Regions from separate parts of the Streptomyces sp. NPDC054770 genome, predicted to be linked through region 3. Evidence: riboswitches for the same ligand, from Rfam matches in the RefSeq annotation. Region 3 holds a riboswitch; each other region holds the start of a gene.
The links. Region 3 has a riboswitch for cyclic di-AMP ahead of ACWGKQ_RS16815 (M23 family metallopeptidase). Riboswitches for the same ligand answer to the same signal wherever they lie in the genome.
Positions count from the first base shown of each region.

Region 1 (3,235 bases), on a different contig from region 3:
GCCCGGTTCGCCGAGGAGGGCCCCACGCCCGAGGAAATGGAGCGCGCCCAGGCCCAGTTGGAGCGCGAGTGGCTGGACCGGCTCGGCACCGTCGCGGGCCGCGCGGACGAACTGTGCCGCTTCGCCGTCCTGTTCGGCGACCCGCAGCTCGCCCTGACCGCCGTCCAGCGCGTCCTGACGGTCACCGCCGAGGAGGTCCGGGAGGTCGCCAAGGCCCGGCTGCGCCCCGACAACCGCGCGGTGCTCGTCTACGAGCCGCTGTCCGCGGAGTCCGCCGAGCACACCCAGGAGGCGGGCCGCGGCGAGGACCCGGAGCAGGAAGCCACCGTAGAGGCCGGCAACGAGAACGAGGAGACGGCCAAGTGACCGAGCTCGCCACCATGGACTTCCACCCCCAGCCGCAGCCGGGCGAGGCCAAGCCGTGGGCCTTCCCCGCCCCGGAGCGCGGCACTCTGGACAACGGCCTGACCGTGCTGCGCTGCCACCGCCCGGGCCAGCAGGTCGTCGCCGTCGAAGTGCTCCTGGACGCGCCCCTGGACGCCGAGCCGGCCGGCCTGGACGGCGTCGCCACCATCATGGCGCGCGCCTTCTCCGAGGGCACCGACAAGCACTCCGCCGAGGAGTACGCCGCGGAGCTGGAGCGGGCCGGCGCCACCCTCGACGCGCACGCCGACCACCCCGGCGTCCGCATCAGCCTGGAGGTCCCGGCCTCCCGGCTCGCCAAGGGCCTCGGGCTGCTCTCCGACGCCCTCAGGGCGCCCGCCTTCGCCGAGAGCGAGGTCGAGCGGCTGGTCCGCAACCGCCTCGACGAGATCCCGCACGAGCTGGCCAACCCCAGCCGCCGGGCCGCCAAGCAGCTCTACAAGGAGCTGTTCCCGGCCACCGCGCGGATGTCCCGCCCGCGCCAGGGCACCGAGGACACGGTCGAGAAGATCGATGCGGCCGCCGTCCGCGCCTTCTTCGACCGGCACGTGCGCCCCGCCACGGCCACCGCGGTCGTCGTCGGCGACCTGACCGGCATCGACCTGGACGAGCTGCTCGGCGAGACCCTGGGCGCCTGGCGCGCCGCCACCGGGCAGCCCCGTCCGGTTCCGTCCGTGACCGCCGACGACACCGGGCGGGTCGTCATCGTGGACCGCCCCGGCGCTGTCCAGACCCAGTTGCTCATCGGCCGCGTCGGCTCCGACCGGCACGACCGCGTCTGGCCCGCCCAGGTGCTCGGCACCTACTGCCTGGGCGGCACCCTCACCTCCCGCCTGGACCGCGTCCTGCGCGAGGAGAAGGGCTACACCTACGGCGTCCGCTCCTTCGGGCAGGTGCTGCGGTCAGCCCCCGACGGCAGCGGTGTCTCGATGCTCGCCATCAGCGGTTCGGTGGACACGCCGAACACCGGCCCGGCCCTGACGGACCTGTGGACGGTGCTGCGCACGCTCGCCGCCCAGGGCCTCACGGACGCCGAGCGCGACGTGGCCGTGCAGAACCTCGTCGGGGTGGCGCCGCTCAAGTACGAGACGGCGGCGGCCGTCGCGGGCACTCTGGCCGACCAGGTCGAGCAGTACCTGCCCGACGACTTCCAGGCCACGCTGTACCGGCAACTGGCCGCCACCGGCACCGTGGAGGCCACCGCGGCGGTCGTGAACGCCTTCCCGGTGGACCGCCTGGTGACCGTCCTGGTCGGCGACGCGGCGCAGATCAAGGAGCCCGTCGAGGCCCTCGGCATCGGCGAAGTCACCGTCGTCGCCGCGGAGTAGGACACACGCGGGTGAAGAGCCCTGATGACCGTCGGGTCATCAGGGCTCTCGCGTGTCCGAATTGAGGTGGAGGTTGCCTGTCTGCCCTGTGGGATGCGCTACAAAAACCGTGATCCGTTTGGGCGGGGCGCGAGCGGCCTCGTAGGTTCTTCCGGGCTGTCCGTCAGGCACCGCGCCGCATCCGCGGCACCGGACAGCCATCGCCGAGTCCCCGTACGGCGCGAGCCAGGGGAGCCGGGGACCCACGCAGTCCCTGGGGTGAATCGGGCGCCCGCGCGTGTCGCGAGGGGGCCCGTAGGAGACCTTCCTGCTCCGAACCCGTCAGCTAACCCGGTAGGCGAGAGGGAAGGAAAGGACCAGCCTCTACATGGCGTTCATGTGCGCCTCCGGGAAGCACCGTCGTCCCGGCCGGGTGAAGCGCACCACCGCGCAGGCCGCCGGTATCGCGGCTCTCACCACCACCGGTGTCATCGGCACCGTCTCCGCCGCCCCGGCGCTCGCCGCCGAGAACTCCGTCGAGCAGACCGGCCTCACCCCGGTCATCACGATCAGCGACTCCGTCGCCGAGCAGATCGACGCCCAGGCCGCCGCCCAGAAGGCCGCCGCCGCGCGCAAGGCGGCCGAGGAGGCCGCCCGCAAGAAGGCCGCCGAGCAGGCCAAGAAGGAGCGCGCGGCCAAGGCCCGCGCCGCCCGCGAGGCCGAGCGCAAGCGCCTGAACACCTTCGTCGCGCCGATCAGCGACTCCTACGTCTCCACCGGCTACAAGACCGGCGGCTCCCTGTGGTCCTCCGGCGCCCACACCGGCATCGACTTCCACGCCGCCAGCGGCACGGTGGTGCACGCGGTCGGTACCGGCACGGTCGTCTCCACCGGCTGGGGCGGGGCGTACGGCAACGAGATCGTCATCAAGATGGCCGACGGCATGTACACCCAGTACGGCCACCTCTCGTCCATCGGCGTCTCGGTGGGCCAGCAGGTCACCCCGGGCCAGCAGATCGGCCTCTCCGGCGCGACCGGCAACACCACCGGCCCGCACCTCCACTTCGAGGCCCGCACCACCCCGGACTACGGCTCCGACGTCGACCCGGTCGCCTACCTCCGCAAGCACGGCGTGAACGTCTGAGGGAGCTGGACGCGGGTCCGGCGCCGAGACCGACGTGGGGGTTGCGGTGCGTGCGCCGGGCGCGGGTGCGCCGTGGCTGGTCGCGCAGTTCCCCGCGCCCCTGAAGGAGCGCTGCGCGTGACGCCCCTGAAAGGGGGTGCGGGCAACCCCCACGCACCCGCACCCGACCACCGAGGCGAACCCGGCAGCGCACTGCGGAAGCAACCCGTGAGATCTTCCGGAGCCCCGGCCCCTGTGCCGGGGCTTTCGTCGTTTTCGTGCACTTGCTGTCCAAAATATATCCCTGGATTCCGGTCCGCCGTCGGAAATTCCGGCTCATTGCAATAGAGTCACGGAACGAGCGCCACTCGGCGGCGTTTCA
Region 1 covers NZ_JBSHBL010000023.1:24,505-27,739, forward strand. The annotation lists gene ACWGKQ_RS21280 (M16 family metallopeptidase) at 1-366, shown strand, start outside; gene ACWGKQ_RS21285 (M16 family metallopeptidase) at 363-1,751, shown strand; cyclic di-AMP (ydaO/yuaA leader) riboswitch at 1,943-2,106, shown strand; gene ACWGKQ_RS21290 (M23 family metallopeptidase) at 2,119-2,874, shown strand.
Region 1: another riboswitch for cyclic di-AMP. It lies ahead of ACWGKQ_RS21290 (M23 family metallopeptidase); the one in region 3 lies ahead of ACWGKQ_RS16815 (M23 family metallopeptidase).

Region 2 (3,235 bases), on a different contig from region 3:
GGGATCTCGGGCTTGTCGAAGTGCGTGTAGTAGAGGTCGATGTGGTCGGTGCCGAGACGGCGCAGCGACGCGTCGGCGGCGGCCTTGATGTTGGCGGCGGACAGGCCGGGGTACTCGGGGTGCTGGCTGACCTTCGTCGCGATGACGACGTCGTCCCGGTTGCCGCGCGCCTTGACCCACTTGCCGATGATCGTCTCGGACTCGCCGCCCTGGTGGCCCTCGATCCACGCCGAGTACGAGTCGGCGGTGTCGACGAAGTTGCCGCCCGCGGCGGCATAGGCGTCGAGGACGGCGAAGGAGGTCGCCTCGTCGGCGGTCCAGCCGAAGACGTTGCCGCCGAGGGCGAGCGGGAAGACCTCCAGGTCGGAGGCGCCGAGCTTACGGAGGGAAGGGGAAGCGGAAGAAGCAGTCATGCTTCACTTCAACACGCGTCACCTGGCGCCCCATGCCGACGCAACACGAAGTTCTCGTAAAGCGCGGCGGTCCGGGTCAGGGGCTCAGGCGTCAGGAGTTGAGACGTCAGGAGTCGAGACGTCAGGAGTTGAGACGTCAGGAGTTGAGACGTCAGGGGTTGAGGCCCTTGCCGCGCAGCCAGGGCATCGGGTCGATGGCGGTGGCCTGGCCGTTCGGGTGGACCTCCAGGTGGAGGTGCGGGCCGGTGACGTTGCCGGTGGCGCCGACGCGGCCGATCACGTCTCCGGTGGCGACCTTCTGGCCGACCTTGACGCCGATCGAGGACTGGTGGCAGAACCACAGCTCGGTGCCGTCGTCGAGGGTGATGATCGTGCGGTAGCCGTAGGCGCCGGCCCAGCCCGCCTCGGTGACCGTGCCGCTGTGCACGGCCTTGATCAGCGTGCCGGTGGGCGCGGCGAAGTCGAGGCCGGTGTGGTAGCCGGAGGACCACATGGAGCCGGCCTGGCCGAAGGTGCCGGTGATCGTGTACGAGACGACGGGCAGCGTGTACTGCTTGGCCAGCGCGGCGAGCCGGGCCTGCTCGGACTTCTGCTTCGCGGAGGCCTCGGCCTTCTCCTTGGCGTCGGCGGCCGTTGCGGCGGCCGCCTTCTCCGCCTTGGCCTCGGCGTCGGCGACCGCCTTGTCGGCGGCGGCGACGGCCTTGGCACTGGCCTTGGTGTCGAGCTGGTTCTGCTGCTGCGCGGCCTGGGCGATGATCCGGCTGCGCAGCGCCTCACCGGCGTCGGAGGACGAGGAGTCCGCGTCGGTGGCGGTCGTCGTGGTGACGCTGCTGAGCGCGGTCTGGGTGGCCTGGTGGCCGGTGCCCTCGCCGAGCAGGGAGCTGACGGAGGTCGGCAGGTCGGGCAGCGAGATGGAGACCGGCGGCTTGCCGGTGTTGGCGCTGGCCATGCCGCCCGCGCCGACGGCTGCGATGACACCGACGCCGAGAACCGTGGAGCTGCGGGCGAGCCCGCCGCCCTTCTGCCGGGCGACCCGGTGCCGGCCGCGGGCCGAGGAGAGGGACTCCTCGGTGGGGTTCCACTCCTCGAAGGGGCCCTCGTCTGTGCGGTAACCGCCGTATCCGAAGGTGTCGGGCTGACGCTGGCTGGGCACGAACGGGGCTGTCGGAGCAGGCGGGTTGGACGCCACGCGGGCGCACTCCTTTCCTTCCGCCGCCTACCGGGTTAGCTGACGGGTTCGGAGCGGGAAGGTCTCCTACGCGCGTATACCGGCCGTTTCCTACCCGGCGGTAGCCGTGCGATTCACCCCAAGGTGGTGGTTCCCCGGTTCCCTTGCGGGATTCGGCGCGTGCGCACGGAGCCGTCGCGGGTGACGGCTGGGACGACCGCGCTGCGTTATCGAACGTTAATAGACACGGCTATGAGATTCCAAGCCGTTCGCCTTGATCATTAAGCTTTCAAAGCTTGGACTTACCTGGCACGATCGGCCAAAAACGGTCGAGTTGACGGTGTCCGCTGCTCAACTCAGGAGTCACACGGGGTTTGATGGTGACTCAGATGTGATGCGGAGGGCGGCCGTCCGAACACGATATGTGACATAGCACAGGGTCGGAGCCCAGTCAGGGCCGCCGTACGGCGAGCAGTGCCATGTCGTCCGTCATGCCGCCGCCGGTGTGCCGGCGCACCTCGGCCGCGAGCCGGGCGAGCAGCGCGCCGGGGGCGGTGACGGTACGGCCGGTCAGCCGCCGCTCGGGGTCGTAGAACCGGCCGTGCGCGTCCCGTGCCTCGGAGAGGCCGTCGGTGTACAGCAGCAGCGTGGCCCCGCTCGGGAACGCGTGCTCGGCGGCCCGGTCGGGCCATGCCCCCAGCTCGCCCATCCCCAGCGGCAGCGCGGACTCCGGCGGCCGCACCGGGAACACCTCGCCGTCGCCGTGCAGCAGCAGGGGCGGCGGATGACCCCGGTTGACGACCCGGAGCGTGTTGTCGCCGTGCGGGAGCTCGGCGAGTACGGCGGTGGTGAACCCCTCCTGGGCGTCGATGCCCCCGCGCCGGACGCCCTCGCGCGCAAGCGCCCGGTCCAGCCGCCCGGCGACCGCCTCCAGCGTGGCCTCCTGCTCGGCGGCCTCCCGGAACGCGCCGATGACCACGGCGACGGCGGCGACCGCGCCCATGCCCTTGCCGCGCACGTCGCCGACGACCAGCCGTACGCCGTACGGGGTGTCCTGGACGGCGTACAGGTCGCCGCCGATGAAGGTGCCCTCCTGGGCCGCCTCGTAGCGGGCGGCGATCTCGAAGCCGCCGATCCGCTCGGCGGGCTCGGGCAGGACGGCCCGCTGGGCGGCCTCGGCGACCTCGCGGGCGGAGGCGAGACGCTGGTCGCCGATACGGACGATCCGGTTGATGCCGGCGGCGAGGACGGCGACGGTGGCCACGGTGACGATCTCGGTGACGGCGTCGGCGTCCGGGACGACCGCGAACCGCGCATGCACGGCGTAGGTGGCCAGCAGTGCGGCCAGGCCGGTGAGGACGGTGGTGCGCAGGGACGAGAGGGGCGCGGCGATCAGCGGGGCGGCCGTGAAGAAGGGGACCGCGGTGAAGGCCTCGGGGGTGAGGACGTCGTAGCAGACGCCCGCGCTGATCAGCAGCGCGGGCAGGAAGCGGGCGAGGGTGCGGGCGAGGAGGCGGGCGGGCGCCGGGCCGTGCAGCTCCGCCTCGCCACGGCCCGCCACGCGGTCCTCCTGGTGTCCCATGTCTTCGACGCCTGTCCGTCCAGGTTTGCGGCTGTGAGCGGGTGGGGCGAATGGTGTGGGCCGGGCGGATGA
Region 2 covers NZ_JBSHBL010000026.1:21,699-24,933, forward strand. The annotation lists gene ACWGKQ_RS22880 (aldo/keto reductase) at 1-413, opposite strand, end outside; gene ACWGKQ_RS22885 (M23 family metallopeptidase) at 565-1,602, opposite strand; cyclic di-AMP (ydaO/yuaA leader) riboswitch at 1,612-1,770, opposite strand; gene ACWGKQ_RS22890 (PP2C family protein-serine/threonine phosphatase) at 2,033-3,163, opposite strand.
Region 2: another riboswitch for cyclic di-AMP. It lies ahead of ACWGKQ_RS22885 (M23 family metallopeptidase); the one in region 3 lies ahead of ACWGKQ_RS16815 (M23 family metallopeptidase).

Region 3 (3,235 bases):
GCCGTGACGGAAGTCGTCGTGGGCGAGCAGCCGGCGGTGCCGGGGTGCGGCGCTCGCGGGGGCGGCGTGTGCCGCGGGGGCGAGGGCAGCGAGGGCGGCTCTGGTGGCCAGGGCTCCGAAGGCTCGGCGGCTGGTCGTCATGCGGCGGGTTCCTTCCGGCGGTCAGGAGTGATGGAAAGCGCTTGCACACACCGGGGATCACTGTGCCGCGGTGCCGCCCTCGCTGTCGATGCCCTGAGCACTCCTGCCACGAGAAGGAAACACCGAAGGCCGGACCCGGGGATCGGGGGTCCGGCCTTCGGAGTGCGTGTCAGACCAGTGGGGCGCCGGGTCAGCCGACGGCGAGGCCCTTCGAGCGGAGGTAGGCGACCGGGTCCACGTCCGAGCCGTAGTCGGGGGTGGTGCGGATCTCGAAGTGCAGGTGCGGGCCGGTCACGTTGCCGGTCGCGCCGGACAGGCCGACCTGCTGGCCCGCGGTCACGGTCTGACCGACCGAGACGGAGAGCGCGGAGAGGTGGCCGTACTGCGCGTAGTAGCCGTCGGCGAGCCGGATGACGACCTGGTTGCCGTAGGCACCGCCCCAGCCCGCCGTGACGACCGTGCCCGCGCCGACGGCCTTGACCGGGGTGCCGGTCGGGACGACGAAGTCGACGCCCGTGTGGTAGCCGCTGGACCACATGCTGCCGGAGACGTGGTAGCCGGTGCCGACGGTGGCTCCGGTGACCGGGAGGGTGAAACCGGCGGCACTCGTCACCGAGCCGTCCGAGCCCTCCGAGCCGTCCGAGGAGGAGGCCGAGGACGAGGCGGACGACGGCGAGTTCGACGGCACCTCGGAACGGGCGCCGGAGTCCATGGTGTCCGTCGTCGCGGCGGGCCGGCCGCCGAGGGCGAGCTTGAGGCCGGGGTGGATCAGCGAGGGGTTGTCGCCGACGGCCTGCCGGTTGTCGGCGTAGAGCCGGTGCCAGCCGCCGGGGACGTGCTGCTCGCGGGCGATCTTCGCGAGCCAGTCGCCGGGCACCACAGTGTAGATGCGGTGCACGGAATGCGCGGCGGAATTCTTTACGGCCGCCTTCTTCACCGCGGTCTTCTCGACTGTCGGAAGTGCCTGCGCGGCCTTTTCGGAAACGGACTGCGAGGTGGCCGCGTGGGCGCCGGTGGCCCCCATGAGCGGCAGTGCCAGCGCGGCGCCACCGGTTCCGGCGACGGCCATCGAGCGGGTGAGGCGCTGGGACTTGGGGCGGCGGTGCTTACCCTTTACGGGCATGGCGCATTCCTCTCCGGCGCCTGCGAGGTGAGCTGTCGGGTTCGGGCTGGAGCTGCCCGGCCACGCACCATTGCGCGACTACACCCCAAGCCTGTCCCGGGAACCGGAACAGGCGGTCTTGCCTGGTGGGTCCCCCGCTCCTGCCGGGCACGGGTGGGTGTGTGGGGACTCCGGGCGGCGGCAGGATTCGGCGTTCCGCCCGGATGTGTGGCGAACGTAAGGGAGTAGGACGGACGTGGACAAGCAGCCGGTTCCGTCTGTCCGAGTTCCACTTGATCCGTTACCGGAATTCACGGTCACCCTCCGTGAATTCCGGCCCATTCGGATTTCCAATCGTCTTGCGAAGCACCGGAATTACGTGAGCATGACGCGCGACGGACGGTCACGAATATGACGCTCCTCACGCACGTCACACCACGTCCCCTTATTCCAGAGCGAGTTGTAACGAAGGTGCTAATTCGGGCAGATGCATCAGATGCGACGGAGCCGGATGACCGACGCATCCAGGTCACCCTTCAGTCCGGTGCGCAGCCCGTGATGCAACAGGACGGCACCTCGATATACTTCGCCCGTTTCGCGGCATTCGTACGACGCGGTGGGGTCGAGACCCTGTAGCCGCAGAGCCGGTGCCGGCTCGCCGTAGCTCTGGGCCTGCAGCCAGGCGAGGACGACGGTCTCGTCGCCGAGCGTGTACTGCACCGCGCTCAGCCCGCCGGCCGGCGGCCGCAGCCGGAACTGGTCGCCGCGCTGCACCAGGGGCCGGATCTCCTTGTAGAGCTCCACCCAGCGGCCGGCCTCGGCGAGCTCCTCCTCGGTCCACTGCGAGAGGTCGCCGCCGACGCCGAGCGCCCCGGCCATCGAGCTGACGAAGCGGAAACGCAGACTGCTGACCCGGCCGTTGAGCTGGTGGTTCGGGCTGTCGGTGACCCAGGCGGACATCACCCGGGCGGGGTGGATCTGGCTGAAGCCGTGCTGGATGGCGAGCCGGTCCAGCGGGTCGGTGTTGTCGGAGGTCCACACCTCGTCGGTGCGGCTCATGATGCCGAGGTCGATCCGCCCGCCGCCGCCGGAGCAGGACTCGATGGCGACGTTCGGGTGCGCCGCGCGGATCCGGTCGAGAAGGGCGTAGAGCCCGCGCACGTGGTCGACCCACAGGCGCTGCGGGTAGGGCTCGCCGGGCCAGCCCGCGTCGGTGAAGCAGCGGTTGAAGTCCCACTTGACGTAGTCGATCGGGGCGCTGGACAGCAGGCCGTCGAGCTGCTCCCAGAGGTACTCCCGGACGTCCTCGCGGGCGAGATTGAGGACGAGCTGGTTGCGGAATTCCGTCCGCTTTCGTCCCTGCTGGTACTGCACCCAGTCGGGGTGGGCGCGGTAGAGGTCGCTGTCCGGGTTCACCATCTCGGGCTCGACCCAGATGCCGAACTGCATGCCGAGGGCGTGCACGTAGTCGGCGAGGGGCTTGAGGCCGGTCGGGAAGCGGTCGGGGTTGGGCGTCCAGTCGCCGAGGCCGGCCCGGTCGCTGGTGCGCTTGCCGAACCAGCCGTCGTCGACCACGAACAGCTCGATACCGATGGCGGCGGCCCGGCGGGCCAGGGTGGCCTGCTGCTCCTCGGAGATGTCGAAGGTGGTGGCCTCCCACGAGTTGAACAGCACGGGCCGGTCCCGGTCGGCGTCCGGGATGATGTACGTCCGCTGGTAGGCGTGCCAGGCACGGCTCGCCCCGCCGAAGCCGCCGTCGGTCCACAGGCCCGCGAAGACCGGGCTGGTGTACGACTCCCCCTCGGCCAGCATCAGCAGGCCCGAGTCGTCGTAGCCGGCGCCGCCGGTGATCTGCACGCGCGCGTCGGGGAGTTGGGCGACGGCGATCCGCCAGGAGCCGGACCAGCCGAGCGCACAGCCCCAGACCTCGCCGCGCTCCTCGGTGGCGTCGGTGTCGAGGGCGACCCAGGGCAGGTGCTGGTGGCTGGTGTG
Region 3 covers NZ_JBSHBL010000016.1:65,727-68,961, forward strand. The annotation lists gene ACWGKQ_RS16810 (DUF6250 domain-containing protein) at 1-141, opposite strand, end outside; gene ACWGKQ_RS16815 (M23 family metallopeptidase) at 332-1,264, opposite strand; cyclic di-AMP (ydaO/yuaA leader) riboswitch at 1,269-1,430, opposite strand; gene ACWGKQ_RS16820 (alpha-galactosidase) at 1,736-3,235, opposite strand, start outside.